Aromatoleum aromaticum EbN1: one gene and its partners. The protein of the gene in region 2 interacts with the protein of the main gene of each other region in a pairwise test. Links are inferred from orthologs where the notes say so. Each region holds a gene or a part of one and is shown on either strand. Other genes may lie near its edges.

Evidence for each region.
Region 1: the proteins of EBN1_RS16955 (region 2) and glnK interact in binary tests that used the Escherichia coli proteins (3 or more experiments, as listed by UniProt). The link is inferred for Aromatoleum aromaticum EbN1 from one-to-one orthologs.
Region 3: the proteins of EBN1_RS16955 (region 2) and EBN1_RS19820 interact in binary tests that used the Escherichia coli proteins (3 or more experiments, as listed by UniProt). The link is inferred for Aromatoleum aromaticum EbN1 from one-to-one orthologs.

Annotation. Positions count from the first base shown.
Region 1 is NC_006513.1:1,879,767-1,886,105, forward strand. Bases 1,362-4,074 are described here. They hold glnK (P-II family nitrogen regulator), read right to left. Parts: upstream 3,031-4,074; coding sequence 2,692-3,030; downstream 1,362-2,691. Other genes in these bases: EBN1_RS08855 (ammonium transporter), read right to left, coding at 1,362-2,678; EBN1_RS08865 (TorF family putative porin), read right to left, coding at 3,080-3,811. Also shown: EBN1_RS08845 (2-oxoacid:acceptor oxidoreductase subunit alpha), read left to right, coding at 1-107; EBN1_RS08850 (2-oxoacid:ferredoxin oxidoreductase subunit beta), read left to right, coding at 158-1,183; more of EBN1_RS08855, read right to left, coding at 1,326-1,361; EBN1_RS08870 (accessory factor UbiK family protein), read left to right, coding at 4,098-4,361; EBN1_RS08875 (YifB family Mg chelatase-like AAA ATPase), read left to right, coding at 4,486-5,979; EBN1_RS08880 (multidrug effflux MFS transporter), read left to right, coding at 6,126-6,339. UniProt on the Escherichia coli protein: Involved in the regulation of nitrogen metabolism. Regulates the activity of its targets by protein-protein interaction in response to the nitrogen status of the cell.
Region 2 is NC_006513.1:3,546,666-3,553,483, forward strand. Bases 1-3,192 are described here. They hold EBN1_RS16955 ([protein-PII] uridylyltransferase), read right to left. Parts: upstream 2,795-3,192; coding sequence 206-2,794; downstream 1-205. Other genes in these bases: map (type I methionyl aminopeptidase), read right to left, coding at 2,801-3,192. Outside these bases: more of map, read right to left, coding at 3,193-3,622; rpsB (30S ribosomal protein S2), read left to right, coding at 3,992-4,747; tsf (translation elongation factor Ts), read left to right, coding at 4,800-5,690; pyrH (UMP kinase), read left to right, coding at 5,701-6,417; frr (ribosome recycling factor), read left to right, coding at 6,428-6,818.
Region 3 is NC_006513.1:4,162,815-4,169,272, forward strand. What follows is about bases 1,044-3,875. They hold EBN1_RS19820 (P-II family nitrogen regulator), read right to left. Parts: upstream 2,713-3,875; coding sequence 2,374-2,712; downstream 1,044-2,373. Other genes in these bases: trxB (thioredoxin-disulfide reductase), read left to right, coding at 1,044-1,242; EBN1_RS19815 (Smr/MutS family protein), read left to right, coding at 1,389-2,345; EBN1_RS19825 (NAD+ synthase), read right to left, coding at 2,765-3,875. Outside these bases: EBN1_RS19805 (Crp/Fnr family transcriptional regulator), read right to left, coding at 1-36; more of trxB, read left to right, coding at 289-1,043; more of EBN1_RS19825, read right to left, coding at 3,876-4,381; EBN1_RS19830 (GNAT family N-acetyltransferase), read left to right, coding at 4,633-5,778; ppa (inorganic diphosphatase), read right to left, coding at 5,832-6,359. UniProt on the Escherichia coli protein: P-II indirectly controls the transcription of the glutamine synthetase gene (glnA). P-II prevents NR-II-catalyzed conversion of NR-I to NR-I-phosphate, the transcriptional activator of GlnA. When P-II is uridylylated to P-II-UMP, these events are reversed.

The DNA of each region.
Region 1 (6,339 bases), 1.7 Mb from region 2 along the record:
AGCTGCTGCGCGAACGCTACTTGTGCGACGTCGTGCCGCTGAACAAGGTGCAGGGCAAGCCCTTCAAGGTCAGCGAAATCCATGACCGCATCCTCGAACTGAGCTGACGCACGCGCCGCATCGCGTCCACGAGCCCCATCGTTACAGGAAGATCATCATGAACGACATGTCCGCACCCGTCGCACTGACGAAAAAAGACTTCGAATCGAACCAGGATGTGCGCTGGTGTCCCGGTTGCGGCGACTACGCCGTCCTCGCGCAGATCCAGAAGCTCTTGCCGACGCTCGGCATCCCGCGCGAGAACTTCGCTTTCATCTCGGGCATCGGCTGCTCGAGCCGCTTCCCGTACTACATGGACACGTACGGGATGCACAGCATCCACGGGCGCGCGCCGGCAATCGCGAGCGGGCTGAAGCTCGCCCGGCCCGAGCTGTCGGTGTGGGTCGTCACCGGCGACGGCGATGCGCTCGCGATCGGCGGCAACCACTTCATCCATGCGATGCGCCGCAACGTCGACCTGAAGATCATCCTGCTCAACAACCGCATCTACGGCCTGACGAAAGGCCAGTATTCGCCGACTTCCGAAATGGGCAAGAAGACCAAGAGCACGCCGCTCGGCAGCATCGACCGCCCGTTCTCCCCGGTCGCGCTCGCGCTCGGCGCCGGAGCGACTTTCGTCGCCCGCTCGGTCGACACCGACCTGCCGCATCTCGCGTCGGTGCTCGCGCGCGCGGCAGCGCACAGGGGCACCGCGTTCGTCGAAATCCTGCAGAACTGCATCGTGTTCAACGACGGCGCGTATTCGACACTGACCGACAAGGCGACCCGCGACGACGCGCGCGTGATCCTCGAGGACGGCAAGCCGCTGGTGTTCGGCAAGGCGCGCGACCGCGGCATCCGCTTGCGCGGCATGGAGCCGGAAGTCGTGACGCTCGGCGAAGGCGGTGTCGCCGAGAGCGAGCTCGTCGTGCATGACGAGAAAGCGGCGCACAGCGGCCTCGCGTTCTTCCTGTCGCAGTTCGACACGCCCGACCTGCCGGTCCCGCTGGGGGTATTCCGTTCAGTGCGCACGCCCAGCTACGACGAGCTCAACGCGCAGCTGCACGCTGACGCGCGGGCGAAAAAAGGCGACGGCCGCCTCGCCGATCTGCTGCAAGGCGGCGAGACCTGGACGATCGCGTAAGCGCGCTGCGGCGCAGCCGAAAACGCGGAAGGAGGCGCAAGCCTCCTTTCTTTTTTTGCCGACCACAGACGAAAAACGGGCGCCCCGCGACGGGGCGCCCGTCCAGTGGCCGGGGAAGAGGAGGGAACCCCGGCCGTGAAGCTCAGTGGTGGTACGCCGTCTCGCCGTGGGCGCTGACGTCGAGCCCCTGGCGTTCCTCCTCTTCGGGCACCCGCAGCCCGACGAGGATGTCGGCGACCTTGTAGGCGATCACCGCGACGACCGCCGACCACGCGATCGTGATCAATACACTATAGGTCTGGATCCAGACTTGGCCAGCGATCGAGAAGTCCTCGGCGCCGGTGCCGCCGAGCGACGGGGCGGTGAACACCCCGGTCAGGATCGCGCCGAGGATGCCGCCGACGCCATGCACGCCGAACACGTCGAGCGCGTCGTCCGCGCCGAGCATGCGCTTCAAGCCATTGACGCCCCACAGGCAGACGAAGCCGGCGAGCAGGCCGATGACGATCGCGCCCATCGGCCCGACCGAGCCGCACGCCGGCGTGATCGCGACGAGACCGGCAACGGCACCCGACGCTGCGCCGAGCATCGACGGCCGGCCCTTGAACAGCGCCTCGCCGAGCGACCATGCGAGCACTGCGGCGGCGGTCGCGACGAGCGTGTTGATGAATGCCAGCGCGGCACCTGACGTCGCTTCGAGGTTCGAGCCGGCGTTGAAGCCGAACCAGCCCACCCACAGCATCGACGCGCCGACCATCGTCAGCGTCAGTGAATGCGGCGTCAGCGCTTCGCGGCCGAAGCCGATCCGTTTGCCGACCATGTACGCGCCGACGAGACCCGCCACCCCGGCGTTGATGTGCACCACCGTACCGCCGGCGAAGTCGAGCGCGCCGTCATCGAGCAGCATGCCGCCGGGGCCCCACACCATGTGGCAGATCGGCAGGTAGCACAGCGTGAACCAGATCACCGAGAAGATCAGCACCGCGGAGAACTTCATCCGCTCGGCGAACGCACCGACGACCAGCGCTCCGGTGATGCCCGCGAACGTGGCCTGGAACGCGACGAACGCGAATTCGGGCAGCTTGACGTTGTCGGTGAAAGTGTCGGCGAGCGTGTCGATCGTCACGCCGGACAGGAACAGCTTGTCGAGCGAGCCGATGAACGGCGCTCCTTCAGTGAACGCGAGCGAATAGCCATAGAACACCCACAGCACCGCGATCAGCGAGAACACGACCATCACCTGCATCAGCACCGACAGCATGTTCTTCGAGCGCACCAGGCCGCCGTAGAACAGCGCGAGGCCCGGCAGCGCCATGAACAGCACGAGCAGGGTCGACGTCATGATCCACGCGACGTCGCCTTTCTCGACGATCGGCGCTGCGGCGGCGGCCTCGACGGCAGGTGCGACGGCTGTTGCAGCTTCCTGGGCGAGCGCGCTGCCGCCAGCGAGCCCGAGCGCAAGTGCGGCGGGCAGCAATGCGTAGAGTTTCTTCATGTTTTTTTCTCCGTTACAGCGCGTCGGGACCGGTTTCGCCGGTGCGGATGCGGATGGCCTGTTCGAGATCGAAAACGAAGATCTTGCCGTCCCCGATCTTGCCGGTCGCGGCCGATTTTTCGATCGCCTCGATCGCCTGATCGAGCAGATCGGGGCGGATCGCGGCCTCGATCTTCACTTTAGGCAGAAAATCGACGACGTACTCCGCGCCGCGATACAGCTCGGTGTGGCCTTTCTGGCGGCCGAAACCCTTGACTTCGGTGACGGTGATACCCTGCACGCCGATCGCCGAGAGCGCTTCACGCACTTCGTCGAGCTTGAACGGCTTGATGATGGCAGTGACGAATTTCATGGTCTTTCCTTTCAGTCGGGCGGGACGTGCCCGCGGCAGCGGTGGGGGTTCAGAAGGTCCGGCTCAATGAGAGGATCAGGCGCTCCTCGGCGAGGTCGACGTCGTCGAGGTCGGTATCGACGTAGTGCAGGCCGAGCGTGAAGTCGCCGACGGCCTTCGTCGCGCCGATCTTCCAGTCGGTGTACGAATCGGCCGGGCCTGTGACGACCTGGCGGCCGACGTGCGCGCTCAGCGCGAGGCCGGGCATCACTTCGTGGCTCGCCGTCAGGTCGAGGTACTTGCTGTGGTCCGAGCCGGGCGTGCCGAAGAGATCGGTGAAGGCATGGGAATACTTGAACGTCAGGAATTCCCAGCTCAGCCCGACGTAGCCTTCGAGAGTGTCCGGCTTCGACAGCCCGGTGTCGCGCCGCCACGAGCGGTCGAAGTCGCCCGGGTAGTAGTACTGCAGCAGGCCGACATCGAGGCCGAGCGCGCCGAACACGGTCCGGTAGCCGCCGTACACATCCAGTTCGAGGCTGTTGCCGGACGACGAAGTCGTTTCGGCGTCGCGCAGCCACGAGACGTTCGTGCCCCAGACGCCGGCATAGAAGCCGCTGTCGTGGGCGTAGTCGACCCCGCCTTGCAGCGCCGGGCGTTCATCGGTCTGGCTGATGCCGCGGTACGCATAGTCGGTGACCAGGCTGACGTTCGCAGTGAAGGGACCGTCGGCGGCGAGGACGGAACCCGCGCCAAGGACCGGCATGATGGTGAAGAGGGCGGCGGCGATTGTGCTCTTGCGCATTGCATGCTCCTTCAGGAGGGGAATTATCTGGCAGTGCACCACAAGCACGATCAATGCCATGTCGTGGATGTGTCCTGCAACAATATGATTATCAAATGAATTCTCCAGATCCATGGTCTGCGTGAAGGGGGTTTTGGTGCAAGCTGCAACGCCTCTGCTTTTCGTGATGCACCGGAACGGTGCGGCTGACGCACGATGGTGCATCGCGGCTCCTTTGCTGCCTACGGGCTGAAATCGACCGTGATAAACTGGCTGTCCCCATCACAACCGCCGCACAGGTGCCGCCATGCCCGGTCCCCGCATCCTCGATGAACTCGGCGCCAAGCTTTCCGAAATTGCCGCGAGCAATCCGGCGCGCGATTTCGAGAAAAACGCCAAAGCCCTGCTCGGCAGCGCCTTCAGCAAGCTCGATCTGGTCACTCGCGAGGAATTCGACGTGCAGCGTGAAATGCTCGCCCATACGCGGCAGAAACTCGCCGAACTCGAAGACCGTGTTGCCGCGCTGGAATCCGAGCTGACGCGCGTACGCACTGAAAACGACGCCGACTGAAGCCGCAACGCGCTCCCGTCGCAGCCACATCATCCGGCGCAACGCGGTTGCGCCGAATCCATCTAGGCGTTTGTCATCGACGCCGTCTCCGGTAGACTGCTCCCAGTCCATCCCGGAGACTTCGATGTCGCTGGCTCTCATACGTACCCGCGCGCTGGTCGGCCTCGCCGCACCGGAAGTGACGGTCGAAGTCCACCTCGCCAACGGCCTGCCTGCTTTCAACCTCGTCGGGCTCGCCGACACCGAGGTGCGCGAGGCGCGCGATCGCGTGCGGGCCGCGATCGTCACGTCGCAGTTCGAGTTCCCGCAGCGTCGCATCACCGTCAACCTCGCCCCCGCCGACCTGCCGAAAGAGGGCGGGCGCTTCGACCTGCCGATCGCGCTGGGCATCCTCGCGGCATCCGGCCAGATCGATGCGGGCGCGCTTTCGCGACACGAGTTCGTCGGCGAACTGTCGCTGAATGGCGCACTGCGCCCGGTGCGTGGCGCGCTCGCGGTGGCGCTCGAAACCGCTCGTGAAGGCCGCACGCTGGTGCTGCCGGTCGCCAACGCGGACGAGGCGGCGCTTGCGGAGGATGCGAGCGTGCTGGCCGCGGCGAGCCTGCTCGCGGTGTGCGGGCACCTGAACGGGCGTGCCGTGCTTCCGCCTCACCTGCCTCCGCTGCGTAGCCGGAGCGGGCCGCCCGAGGCCGATCTCGCCGAAGTCAAGGGACAGCTTCAGGCGCGCCGCGCGCTCGAAGTCGCCGCGGCCGGACAGCATTCGCTGTTGCTGTTCGGGCCCCCGGGAACCGGCAAGTCGATGCTCGCACGGCGCCTGCCCGGGCTGCTGCCGCCGATGGAGCAGGCCGAAGCGATCGAGAGCGCGGCGATCCAGTCGATCGAAGGCTCGTTCGACGTGCGGCACTGGGGACGCCGCCCGTATCGCGCGCCGCACCACTCGGCCTCCGCGCCGGCGCTCGTCGGCGGCGGCGCCGATCCGCGGCCGGGCGAGATCAGCCTCGCGCACCACGGCGTGCTGTTTCTCGACGAACTGCCCGAATTCGACCGGCGCGTGCTCGAGGCACTGCGCGAGCCGCTCGAAACGGGTCTCGTCACCGTGTCGCGCGCCCGGCGCCGCGCGGAATTCCCCGCCCGCTTCCAGCTCGTCGCGGCGATGAACCCCTGTCCGTGCGGCCATGCCGGCAGCGCCCGCTGCCGCTGCTCGCCGGACCAGATCGCGCGCTACCGCGGCAAGCTGTCGGGCCCGCTGCTCGATCGCATCGATGTCATCATCGAAGTGCCGCTGCTCGACCAGGCCGAGATGCTCGCGCAACCCGCTGGCGAATCGAGCGAAGCGGTGCGCTCACGCGTCGAGCGTGCGTGGGCGTGCCAACGCGAGCGCCAGAATGAGCCGAACAGCCGCTTAGCGGCGGGCCGCGTGGACGCGTTGTGCGCGCCCGACGCCGAAGGCCGCAAGCTCCTGGCCCACGCGATCGAGCGGTTGAACCTGTCGGCGCGGGGTTATCATCGCATCCTGAAAGTCGCCCGCACGATCGCCGATCTGGCCGATGCCGACGCCATCGGTCCGGCGCATCTGGCCGAGGCGATCCAGTATCGACGCGGGCTGGACACGCGATAGCGCGTGTCCGGTCGCGTTGCACTGCCGGGCCGGTGCCGGGCGGCGTGTGCATCGCGGGCGAAGGCTGCGCTCGGGTCGAAGCCGCGGCCCGCTCCGGCGACGCGAAGAAAAACAGAAAAAAACAGAAGATTCCCGGAGAGATTCCGATGCCTGCTTCCTCGCCCTGGCTCGCGGCGATTCTCGCCGCGCTCGCCGCGATCGGGCCATTTTCGATCGACACTTACCTGCCGGCCTTTCCCGCGATCGCCGCGTCGCTCGGCGCGACGCCGATCGAAGTGCAGCAGACGCTGACGGCCTACATGGCGACTTTCGCGTTCATGGTGCTGTGGCACGGCGCGCTGGCCGACCATTTCGGCCGGC
Region 2 (6,818 bases):
AACTGTCAATCATCCGCCTGCCGGCAGTGCTGGCCGAGCAGTTCAGTCAGAAACTGTGCGAGTACGAGGATTCGAAGAAAATGCCGTACGTGACGAGCATAGAGCAGAGCGGAATTGAAAAGGGTATACGGCAGGGCATGCAACAGGGCAGGCATCAGGGCGAGGCGGCGGTGCTGGTGCGCCAGCTGACCCGGCGTTCGCCCTGTTAAATGTGCAGCCGCTGCAGCAGTTCGCGTTCGATCTTGACGACCCGGGCATCCTGCGACAGCCCGTTTCCGCTGAGCAGGAACGTATCTTCGACGCGTTCGCCGAGCGTCGCGATCTTCGCGGTGTGCAGGACGATGCCGTTCTGCGCGAGCACTTCGGCGACCGCGAACAGCAGCCCGCGGCGATCGGCCGCGGTCAGCGACAGGATGTAATGCCTGCCGGACTCGTCGGGCAGGATGCTGACGCGCGGCGTGATCGGGAAATGCTTCACCTGACGCGACAGCCGGCCCGCGGACGGGCGGTCGGGCGGGGCGGATTTTTTCAGGCGTTCGGTGAGCTCGTGCTCGATCAACGTGATGACGTCGCGGTAATGCTCGGCGTTGCCCGGGTCCTGCAGCATGAAGCTGTCGAGCGCGTAGCCGTGGCGCGTGGTGTGCACCTTGGCGTCGAGGATCGAGAAGCCGAGGCGGCCGAAGAAACCGGTCAGGCGCACGAAGAGATCCTTCTGGTCGCGCGTGAACACCATCACCTGCACGCCCTGGTCGGCGTCGGAGACGCGCGCCTTGACGACCGGCTCGAGGGCGTCGGGGCGGTAATACAGCGTGCGGCTGTGCCACGCGATCTCTTCGGCCGAATGGCGCATGAAATACACGGCATCGAGCTGGGCCCACAGCGCGTCTTCGACGCCGGGCCGCAGCCCGTGGTAGCGCAGCAGGGCGCGCGCGTTTTCCTGGCGGTCGTCGAGCCCGAGCGCCTCCTGCGGCGTCGCGCCGCGCAGCAGGCGCCGGGTGGCGAAGAAGAGATCTTCGAGGAGCTTGCCTTTCCAGCCGTTCCAGACCTTCGGGCTGGTGCCGCGGATGTCGGCGTGCGTGAGCAGATACAGCGCGGTCAACCGCCGCTCGGTGCCGACAGTGTCGGCGAAGCGCCCGATGACGGCGGGGTCGGAGGTGTCTTCCTTCTGTGCCACGTGGGACATCGTGAGGTGATGCTCGACGAGCCACACGACGAGATCGGCGTCTTCGCGGGCGAGGTGGTGATGCTCGCAGAATTCGCGTGCGTCGATCGTGCCGAGCTTCGAATGGTCGCCGCCGCGTCCTTTCGCGATGTCATGGAACAGTGCGGCGACGTACAGCAGCCAGTGCCGGTCGAAAGCCATGATGAGCTGCGCCATCAGCGGATATTCGTGCGCGTGCTCGCCCATCGTGAAGCGGCGCATGTTGCGCAGCACCATCATGATGTGCTGGTCGACGGTGTAGACGTGGAACAGGTCGTGCTGCATCTGCCCGACGATGCGTCGCCACGAGGGCAGGTAGCCGCTGAGGATGCCGTACTGGTTCATGCGGCGGAACTCATGCACGATGCCGCGCTTTTGCTGCAGGATCGCGACGAAAAGCTCGCGGTTGTGCGGGTCGGCACGAAACGCGGCGTTGATGCGCTTGCGGTTGAGCCACAGGGCGCGCAGCGTGCGGGCCGTCATGCCCTTGAGCTCGGAGCGCTGCTGGAGGATCAGGAAACACTCGAGCAGCGCCGACGGGTGCCGGGCGAAGGTGTCGTCTTCGCGCATGTCGAGCAGCTCGCGCACCGCCTGGAAGCGCTCGTTGATGACGATCGCCGCGCCGGCGCGGCGGGGAAAGATCTCGACGCCGTAGTTCTGCAGCAGGATGGTGTTGGTCTGCGTGACCTTCTTCGCGTTGACGTAGTAACGCTGCATGAACACTTCGGAGGCGCGCTTGGCTGCGGTCGCCTCGATGCCGAGGGCGCTGGCGAGCCTTTCCTGGTAGTCGAACAGCAGCCGGTCTTCGCTGCGCCCGGTGAGGTAGTGCAGGCGGATGCGCACGTGCTGGAGGAAACGCTCGATGCTGCGCAGGTCGCGCGCTTCGGCGCCGGTGATCAGCCGCCGGCGCGCGAGGTCGCGCCAGTTGCGCCCGAGCCCGGCGGCCCGCGCGATCCAGCCGAGCATCTGCAGGTCGCGCAGGCCGCCGGGGCTCTCCTTGCAGTTGGGTTCGAGCGCGTAAGGGGTGTCGTTGTAGCGCGCGTAGCGCTTTTCCTGTTCGAGCTGCTTGGCCTTGAAGAACACGCGCACGTCGAGCAGCGCGCGATAGCGCCGGCAGAATTCCTCGAACAGTGGCCGGTTGCCTTCGAGCAGGCGCGATTCGAGCAGGTTCGTCTGAACCGTGATGTCCTGTTCGGCGGCGTCGATCGCTTCAGCGACGGTGCGGGCGCTGTGGCCGATCTCGAGCCCGACGTCCCACAGCGCACCGAGCAGCACGGACAGGCGCGCCTGCATCGCGTCGTCGGCGGTGTCGGGCAGCAGCACCATCAGGTCGACGTCGGAACACGGGAAGAGCTCGCCGCGGCCGTAGCCGCCGACCGCGAGCAGCGCCACGTCGGCGGGCATCGCGCACGCGCGCCACAGGCGGTGGATGGTCTCGTCGACGAGGTGCGCGCGGCCCTTGAGGACGGTGGATGTCGCCGGATGGCCCTCGTAGGCCATGCGGATGCGCATGCTGCCATCGGCGAGACGTGCACGGGCCTCGGCAATCGCGGCCTGGACCGCCGCGTCCGTGGGGATCGCCGCGGTGCTCATCGCGCCTCAGGCAAGCGCCGGGAACAGCGGCGCGACGAGCGCCGGCGGTGGAGGACAGTCCGCCGAGAGCGTCAGCACTTCGACGCCGGTGTCGGTGACGAGCACCATGTGCTCCCACTGCGCGGACAGGCTGCGGTCTTTCGTGACGATCGTCCAGCCGTCGGGGAGCTCGGAGATCGCCGCCTTGCCGGCGTTGATCATCGGTTCGATCGTGAAAGTCATGCCGGGGCGCAGCTCGATGCCGGTGCCGGCCTTGCCGTAGTGCAGCACCTGCGGTTCTTCATGGAACTTCAGGCCGATGCCGTGACCGCAGAATTCGCGCACCACCGAGAAGCCGTTGCTCTCGGCGTGCTTCTGGATGATGTGGCCGATGTCGCCGAGCCGGGCGCCCGGGCGCACGACGGAGATGCCGAGCCACAGGCATTCGAGCGTCACCTGGCACAGGCGCTTCGCGAGGATCGACCCGTCGCCGACGATGAACATCCGGCTGGTGTCGCCGTGGTAGCCGTCCTTGATGACGGTGATGTCGAGGTTGACGATGTCACCTTTCTTCAGCGCCTTGTCGCCCGGCACGCCATGGCAGATCTGGTGATTGACCGACGTGCAGATCGACTTTGGGTAAGGCGGGTAGCCGGGCGGGGCGTAGTTGAGCGGCGCGGGGACGGTGTGCTGCACGTTGACCATGTAGTTGTGGCACAGGCGGTCGAGCTCTCCTGTCGTCACGCCCGGCTGGACGTAGGGCGTGATGTAGTCGAGGACTTCCGCGCCGAGCCGGCCGGCGACGCGCATTTTCCCGATTTCTTCCGGCGTCTTTATTGTGATGCTCATCGTTTCGTGGGGTCGCGTGTAAATGAGAAAGGCTAGCGCATGCGCAGGCGCGCGGCAAATTCATGCTGCCCCGCGGGAGGCGTACGGGCGCGGCGAGCGCGAAGCCGCCTTGAGTGGAGAATGGCATAGCTGCTATTATCTCGGGCTTGTCTGCCGACCGAGGCGGGCAAAATCCACACGCCCGGCATCGTACCGAAAGGGTCCGCCGGATCGAGGCAAGTGCCTCGTGGCGGTTTTAGGCACTGAAATGAGGTTGCCGAAAGATCGCGGAGAAATCCGCGAGCGTTTGCGAATATCCGACTCTGACGGTATTTGCGAACGGGCAATCGTGCCGGGCGGCGGTTCAACCCTGAAAATCCGGAGTTTCAAATGACTGTCACGATGCGTCAGATGCTCGAAGCGGGCGTCCACTTTGGCCACCAGACCCGATTCTGGAATCCGCGCATGGCCCCGTACATTTTCGGCCAGCGCAACAAGATCCACATCGTCAACCTCGAAAAGACGATGGGCAAGTACAACGAAGCGATGAACTACGTGCGCAAGCTCGCGGCCAATCGCGGCACGATCCTGCTCGTCGGCACCAAGCGCCAGGCACGCGAGATCGTCTCCGAGGAAGCCAGCCGTGCCGGCATGCCGTTCGTCGATGAGCGCTGGCTCGGCGGCATGCTGACCAACTTCAAGACGGTCAAGCAGTCGATCAAGCGCCTCAAGGAAATGGAAGCGATGGTCGAGGATGGCTCGATCGAGCGCCTGTCCAAGAAGGAAGCGCTGATGGCGACGCGCGAAATGGACAAGCTGAAGAAGAGCATCGGCGGCATCAAGGACATGGGCGGCCTGCCCGATGCGATGTTCGTCATCGACGTCGGCTACCACAAGATCGCGATCACCGAAGCGCAGAAGCTCGGCATCCCCATCGTCGCCGTCGTCGATACCAACCATTCGCCCGAGGGAATCGACTACGTGATCCCCGGCAACGACGACTCGTCGCGTGCGATCCGCCTGTACGCTCGCGGCGTCGCCGACGCGGTGCTCGAAGGCCGCAGCCAGGCGCTGCAGGACGTCGTCGCCGCGGGTTCGGACGAGTTCGTCGAAGTCCAGGAAGACGGCTCGGACGAGCAGGCCTGAGCCCTGCCGGCCTTTGATCGCGTCGAATTGAATACGGAATACAGGAGTTAGCATGGCGGAAATTACCGCAAGCATGGTCAAGGAACTGCGCGAGAAAACCGACGCGCCGATGATGGAGTGCAAGAAGGCGCTGACCGAAGCCGCGGGCGACCTGGCCAAGGCCGAGGAAATCCTGCGCGTCAAGCTCGGCAGCAAGGCGAGCAAGGCAGCGTCCCGCGTGACCGCCGAAGGCATCGTCGCCACTTGGCAGTCGGCCGACGGCAAGCTGGCCGCGCTGGTCGAAGTGAACTGCGAGACCGATTTCGTCGCGAAGAACGACGACTTCCTCGCGTTCTCCGCTGCGGTGGCCGAACTGGTCGCGACGCGCAATCCGGCCGATGTTGCCGCGATCGGCGCGCTCGACCTCGGCGGCCAGACGGTCGAACAGGTGCGCACCGCGCTCGTCGGCAAGATCGGCGAGAACATCACGATCCGCCGCTTCACGCGGATCGACGCGCAGGGCGCGGTGGCGAGCTATATCCACGCCGGCGCCAAGATCGGCGTGCTGGTCGACCTCGTCGGCGGCTCTGAGGCGCTCGGCAAGGATCTCGCGATGCACATCGCCGCGGCCAAGCCGAAAGCGCTGATGGCGTCCGAGATTCCGGCGGAGCTGATCGACACCGAGCGCCGCATCGCGATCGAGAAGGCGCGCGAAGCCGGCAAGCCGGAAGCGATGCTCGACAGGATCGCCGACGGCACGGTGCAGAAGTTCCTGAAGGAAGTGACGCTGCTCGGCCAGCCGTTCGTCAAGGACGACAAGCTGACGATCGAAGCCCTGCTGAAGTCGCGCAACGCGTCGGTGGCGAGCTTCGTGCTGTACATCGTCGGCGAAGGCATCGAGAAGAAAGTGTCCGACTTCGCCGCCGAAGTGGCTGCGCAAGCCGCCGCCGCGGCACAGAAGTAAGGGCCGCCAGATGAGTGTCGCCGCCTACAAGCGCATCATGTTGAAGCTGTCCGGCGAAGCCCTGATGGGGGACGATTCGTACGGCATCAACGAGGATGTGGTCAGCCGCATCGTCGCCGAGATCGCCGAGGTGAATCGCCTCGGCGTGCAGGTCGGCGTCGTGATAGGCGGTGGCAACATCTTTCGCGGCATGAAGGGCGCTGCGTCCGGCATGGACCGGGCGACCGCCGACTACATGGGAATGCTCGCGACGGTGATGAACGCGATGGCGCTCGCCGACGCGTTCCGCCGTGCCCAGGTCGAGGCGCGCGTGCAGTCGGCGCTGCGCATCGACCAGGTCGTCGAGCCGTACATTCGCGGCCGGGCGATCCGCCACATGGAAGAAGGCCGCGTCGTGATCTTCGCTGCCGGCACCGGCAACCCCTTCTTCACGACCGACACCGCGGCGGCGCTGCGCGGGTCGGAGATGGCGGCGCAGATCGTGCTGAAGGCAACGAAAGTGGACGGCGTGTATACCGCCGACCCGAAGAAAGACCCGCAGGCGCAGCGCTACCACCGCATCAGCTTCGACGAGGCGATCGGCCGCAATCTGGCCGTTCTCGACGCGACGGCGTTTGCGTTGTGCCGCGACCAGAAACTGCCGATCAACGTGTTCTCGATCTTCAAGCCGGGCGCGCTCAAGCGCGTCGTGCTCGGCGAGGACGAAGGCACGCTGGTCCATTCGTGAGGACTCGACGATGATCCCCGAACTCAAAAAGACGACCGAGCAGAAGATGCAGAAGTCGATCGACGTGCTGAAGGCGGACCTTGCGAAGGTGCGCACCGGTCGCGCCCACACCGGGCTGCTCGACCACGTCATGGTCGAGTACTACGGCAGCATGGTGCCGATCAGCCAGGTGTCCAACGTGACGCTGATCGACGCACGGACGATCGGCGTGCAGGTGTGGGAAAAGCCGATGATGCAGAAGGTCGAGCGGGCGATCCGCGACTCCGACCTCGGCCTCAATCCCGCGAACCAGGGCGACATCATCCGCGTGCCGATGCCGGCACTGACCGAAGAGCGCCGCCGCGACCTGACGAAAGTCGTCCGCCACGAGGGCGAGGCGGCGAAGGTCGCGATCCGCAACT
Region 3 (6,458 bases), 620 kb from region 2 along the record:
CAAGGCGGTGGTGGAAACCGCGGTGGGCTGTGTCATGGCGACTCCGGAATGTGCTCGAACGGGCGTATCAGAAAACGGGAAAACTGGCGACGCACAATATCACTGATTTTACCGGAATCCGCGATTGACTTTCCCGACCGAACCCCAGCATCGCGTGGCGTCGATGAGGCACCTGCACTGATGAAAAACGCTTTTCGCGATCGTCCCGCACTATGGACATCATTGAATCGGCGGGACAAACCCCTCGGCTATAATCCCGCTGTCGCCAACCAGAAAGAAGATCACGCTATGACAACCAAGCACGCCCGCCTGCTCATCCTCGGCTCCGGCCCGGCCGGTTACACGGCCGCAGTGTACGCCGCCCGCGCCAACCTCGATCCGGTCCTGATCACGGGACTGGCGCAGGGCGGTCAGCTGATGACCACGACCGATGTCGACAACTGGCCCGCGGACGCCGATGGCGTGATGGGGCCTGACCTCATGGCCCGCTTCCAGAAGCACGCCGAACGCTTCAATACCGAGATGGTCTTCGATCACATCCACACCGTGAAGCTCGGCGAGAAACCGTTCCGGCTCGTCGGCGACGCCGGCGAATACACTTGTGACGCGCTGATCATCTCGACCGGCGCGACGGCGAAATATCTCGGCCTCCCGTCCGAAGAGAAATTCTCCGGCCGCGGCGTCTCCGCATGCGCGACCTGCGACGGTTTTTTTTACAAGAACCAGGACGTTGCAGTGATCGGCGGCGGCAACACGGCAGTCGAAGAAGCGTTGTACCTCGCCAACATCGCGAAGAAAGTCACGGTTGTGCATCGCCGCGAGAAGTTCCGCGCCGAGAAAATCCTCATCGACAAGATGATGGAGAAAGTCGCCGCCGGAAAGATCGAACTCGCGCTCAACTCGACGCTCGACGAAGTGCTGGGTGACAACACCGGCGTGACCGGCATGCGGGTCAGGGATGCGAATACCGGTGCGACCCGCGACGTCGCGCTGCAGGGCGTGTTCATCGCGATCGGCCACAAGCCGAACACCGACATTTTCGAAGGCCAGCTCGAGATGGAAAACGGCTACATCATCACCAAGGGCGGCCGCGAAGGCGACGCCACGGCGACCAGCGTGGCCGGCGTGTTCGCCGCGGGCGACGTGCAGGATCACATCTACCGTCAGGCGGTGACATCCGCAGGCACGGGCTGCATGGCCGCACTCGATGCGGAGCGCTACCTGGACACGCTCGCCGGCTGAGCACGACGATGACCCGGCGGCTTCCCCCTGCTGCACCGAAACCGGGAAGCCGGACCGGGCGAACATCGCATGCCTTCGAAGAACTTGCCGCCTTGCGCGGCAAGCTGAAACCGGCCGCGAGCAGCCAAAAGCCTGCGAAGCCGGAGATGCCCCACCCGGGTGCGGCAAAAAACACCCGCGACGCGACGGCCGCCGGAGTTCTCCCCGGCGCGTCCGCCGATGACGATCCGGCGCTGTTCCGCGAGGCTGTGCGGGATGTCGCACCAATCACGAAAGGGTGCGGACGAGCGGAAATCGAGACGCCGAAGCCGGCACCGGTACCGCGTCCGCAACCGCTCGAACCTGACACCCCCTCTCCCGCCGTGCGCGCGTCCCTCGATGGACTCGAGGACGCAGCGCTCTTTCGCTCGGCGACCGGCGACGTGACGCCGCTTCGCGACACCGGTCACGCGGAGCTCGGTCGCGCCCGTCCGTCGCCGTATCCACTGCACATGCGCGACGAGGACCGGCATCGCATCGAGACGGACCCGGCGTCGCTGCTGTTGCCGCCCGATCACGACGCGCTCGATCCGGCGGAGCTTTTCCGTCATGCGGTGCGCGGCGCCCGACAGATCGAATCACGCGACCGGGTCGAGCTGCAGCCTCCGCCGCCCCGCCCGGAGCCATTGAAGCACAGCGAAGACGAGCAGGCTGCGTTGCGCGAATCGCTCGACGCGCCGATGAGCCTCGAAGACCGGCTGGAAATGGGGGACGAGGCGATCTTCCTGCGCCCCGGCCTGCCACGCCGCGTGCTGATGGACTTGCGCCGCGGGCGCTGGGTGCTGCAGGGAGAAGTGGACCTGCACGGCTACAATCGGGACGACGCCCGCGAAGCGCTGGCACGCTTTCTCGCGGCGAGCCTGCAGCAGGGGCGCCGCTGCGTGCGGGTGATTCACGGCAAGGGGCTGGGGTCACCGGGCAAACTGTCGATCCTCAAGCACCTGTCGCGCGGCTGGCTCGCGCAACGCGAGGAAATCCTCGCGTTCTGCCAGGCCGGCCCGAACAAAGGCGGCTCCGGAGCGCTGCTGGTGCTGCTGAGGGCCGGCAATCCGCCGAAGGAGTGAACGCAGCCCGCAAGCCGGAAGGAAGCAATCAGATTGCGGCTTCGTCCGTTTCGCCGGTGCGGATGCGCACGACCTGCTCGACAGCCGTGACGAAGATCTTGCCGTCGCCGATCTTGCCGGTGCGCGCAGCCTTGATGATCGCTTCGACCGCCTGGTCCACGAGGTCGTCGCCGAGGACGATTTCGACCTTGATTTTCGGCAGGAAATCAACGACGTACTCGGCGCCGCGATACAACTCGGTGTGGCCTTTCTGGCGGCCGAAGCCCTTGACCTCCGACACGGTCAGACCAGCGATGCCGACTTCGGACAGCGCTTCACGGACCTCGTCGAGCTTGAACGGCTTGATGACGGCTTCGATTTTCTTCATGTAATTTCTCCTCGAGGGCTGGCGGACGCCGATTCGGCTCGGTCCTGCGCAGTCAGTATTCGTCCTGATAGCGCGATGTTATCGGATAACGCCAGTCCCTGCCGAAACCGCGCCTCGTCACCCGGATGCCGACCGGCGACTGGCGGCGCTTGTATTCGTTGCGCTTGAGCATCGCGACGGTGCGCCTCACGTCGGCTTCGGGGAAGCCGCGCGCGATGATCTCGCGCGGCGACTCGTCACGCTCCATGTAGGCCTCGATGATCGCGTCGAGCACGTCGTACGGCGGCAGCGAATCCTGGTCGGTCTGGTCCGGTTTGAGCTCGGCCGACGGCGGCCGGGTGATGATGTTCTCGGGCATTACCGGACTGACCGTGTTGCGCCAGCGCGACAGGCGGAACACGAAAGTCTTGTACAAGTCCTTCAGCACCGCGAAGCCGCCTGCCATGTCGCCGTACAGCGTCGCGTAGCCGGTTGCCATCTCGCTCTTGTTGCCGGTCGTCAGCACGATCGCGCCGGTCTTGTTCGACAGCGCCATCAGGATCATGCCGCGGATGCGGCTCTGCAGGTTTTCCTCGGTGGTGTCCGCCGGCAGCCCCTCGAACTGCCGGGCGAGCAGGTCGGCGAACGTGTTCATCGCCGGCTCGATCGGGATTTCGTCGTAGCGCACGCCGAGGTTCGCGACCAGTGCGCGCGAATCGTCGAGGCTCATCTGCGCCGTGTAGGGCGAAGGCATCATCACCGCACGCACCCGCTCCGGCCCGAGCGCGTCGACGGCGATGCACAGCGTCAGCGCGGAGTCGATGCCGCCGGACAGGCCGATGATCGCGCCGGGAAAACCGTTCTTGCCGAGGTAGTCGCGCACACCGGTCTTGAGCGCTTCGTAGACTTCCTCCTCGATCGGCCGTGCGGGAACGATTTCGCCCGGCTCCCAGCGTCCGCCGCGAAAATGCAGCACGTCGAGCCGCTCCTCGAACGAAGCCGCCTGATACCTGACTTGGCCGTCCGCGTCGAGCGCGAACGATGCGCCGTCGAACACCAGTTCGTCCTGGCCGCCGACCATGTTGCAATAGACCACCGGCAGGCCGGTGTCGGCGACGCGCCCGCGCAGCACTTCGTAGCGGCGCGCGAGCTTGTTCATGTGGTACGGCGATGCGTTCAGGCCGAGCAGCAGTTCCGCGCCTTCGGCACGCACCAGTTCGGCCGGGCCCGACTCCCACAGGTCGGCGCAGATATTGACGCCGAGCTTCACGCCGTTCAGTTCGAACACGCACGCGTCGAGGCCGCGGTCGAAATAGCGTTCCTCGTCGAACACTTCGTAGTTCGGCAGCAGATGCTTGTGATAGGTGGCGAGGACTTCGCCGTCGCGAATCACCGACGCGGCGTTGTAGCGCCAGTCGCGCCGCTCTTCCGGATGCCCGAGCACCAGCGTGATGCCGTCGGTGTGCAAAGCGATGCGTGCCACTTCGCGGCTGCATGCGCGGTAGAAATCCGGGCGCAACAGCAGGTCTTCGGGCGGATAGCCGGATAGCGCCAGTTCAGGCGTCAGCAACAGGTCGGCGCCAGCCGCGCGAGCCTGGTCGAGAGCGCGGATGATCCGGTCGGCATTGGCCGTGAGGTCGCCGACGGTAAAATTGAGCTGGGCGACAGCGATAGCGAGCGTTTTGTCCATGGGCGCAACTATACCGTTTCAGCCTGCAATCGGCGGACCACGAGCCCCACTCGATCGGCCGTTTTTCACCCACAGGGGGCGTGGGGAAAGCTGTGGATAAGACGTGAGCAAGCGCTACAAATCCCCTGCCCGCAAGGAAAATACGAAGTTGCGCAATAATTGGGCAGCTGGGCGGACGCTGCGGCACGCGACAAACGAATCGCGCCGGCCGCGGTCCCACCGATCGCTTCGATCACCACCGGGCTGCCAACGTGCCGACATACCGCTTTCGCCGCTTCGATGATGTGATCGGCATCGATCCCGCCGCCTGGGATGCGCTCACCAACGGACAGGTCTGCGTGTCGCACGCCTTCCTCGCCGCCCTCGAGGCGACGGGCTGCGTCGGGGCGGGCACCGGCTGGCTGCCGCGCCACGCAACGCTGTGGGAAGGGCCGCAGCTGGTCGCGGCGATGCCGTTGTACGAGAAGCACCACTCGTACGGCGAATACGTCTTCGACTGGGCGTGGGCCGAGGCGTATGCGCGCCATGGCCTCGCCTACTATCCCAAGTGGCTTGCGGCAGTGCCGTTCACGCCGGTGCCCGGGATGCGCCTGCTCGGCCGCGACACCACAAGCCGCAAAGCGCTGTTGCAGGCAACGCTGGCGTCGGCCGAGGAAAGCGGTTTGTCGTCGCTGCACGTGCTTTTCCCCACCGAAACCGAGGCTGGATGGATGCGCGAAGCCGGCCTGCTGATCCGCCAAGGCGTGCAGTTCCACTGGTTCAACGCGGGTTACCGGGATTTCAACGACTTTCTCGGCAGCCTGAATCACGAAAAGCGCAAGAAAATCCGCCAGGACAGGCGCCACGCCGCCGCCCATTCGCTGACGTTCCGCTGGCTCGACGGCACGACGGCGAACGCCGCCGACTGGGCGTTCTTCCATCGCTGTTACGCGGCGACTTACGCGCTGCACCGCTCGACGCCCTATCTCGGCGCGCCGTTTTTCACGCAGCTGGCGTCGCGCGCGCCGCACAGCGTGCGCCTGCTGCTCGCCGAACGCGAGGGCAAGCCGGTCGCAAGCGCCTTTTTCCTGTGCGACGGCGAAGCGCTTTACGGCCGCTACTGGGGCGCGACCGAACATCTGCCGTTCCTGCATTTCGAGTTGTGCTATTACCGCGCGATCGACTACTGCATCGGCCACCGCCTGAGCCGCTTCGAGGGCGGCGCACAGGGCGAGCACAAGCTCGCGCGCGGGCTGCAGCCGGTCGTCACGCGCTCCGCGCACTGGATTCGCGAACCGCGCTGGCGCGACGCAGTGGACCGCTTTCTCGCGCAGGAAACGGCGGGCATCGACTTCTACCTCGACGAACTTACCGAGCGCTCGCCGTTTCGTGCCTCGCGAAGGACAGCGCCGGAATGAAAAACAGCCCGCGCTCGGCGGGCCGTTTTCGGACAAGACAGCTTGCAGTGTATTTATTTTGCGGCGTTCTTCAGGCCGTTGAGGATTTCCTGCTTCGCATCTTCCACGGTGCCCCAGCCGAGCACCTTGACCCACTTGCCCGGCTCGAGATCCTTGTAATGCTGGAAGAAATGCACTGTCTGCTTCATCAGCAGCTCGGGCAGGTCGTCAGTGGTCTGGACCTTGTCGTACAGCGGCGTGAGCTTCGACACCGGCACAGCGACGACTTTCGCGTCCTGCCCGCCGTCGTCTTCCATCTTCAGCACGCCGACCGGACGGCAGCGGATCACCACGCCCGGCATCAGCGGAAACGGGGTCACCACCAGCACGTCGACCGGATCGCCGTCGCCGGCGACGGTGTGCGGCACGTAGCCGTAGTTGATCGGGTAGCGCATCGACGTGCCCATGAAGCGATCGACGAACACCGCACCGCTGTCCTTATCCACTTCGAACTTGATCGGCTCGCCCTGCGCCGAAATCTCGATGATGACGTTGATGTCGTTCGGCACGTCCTTGCCGGCCTTCACGAGCTCGAAACCCATAATTCCCTCTCCCATGGAAAATGTGGCGCGGATTATAAGGGGAAACGCGTCGCCCGTCGCTGCTCGCAACGCCCATCGGACCGCGCTCCCGGTTTCGCG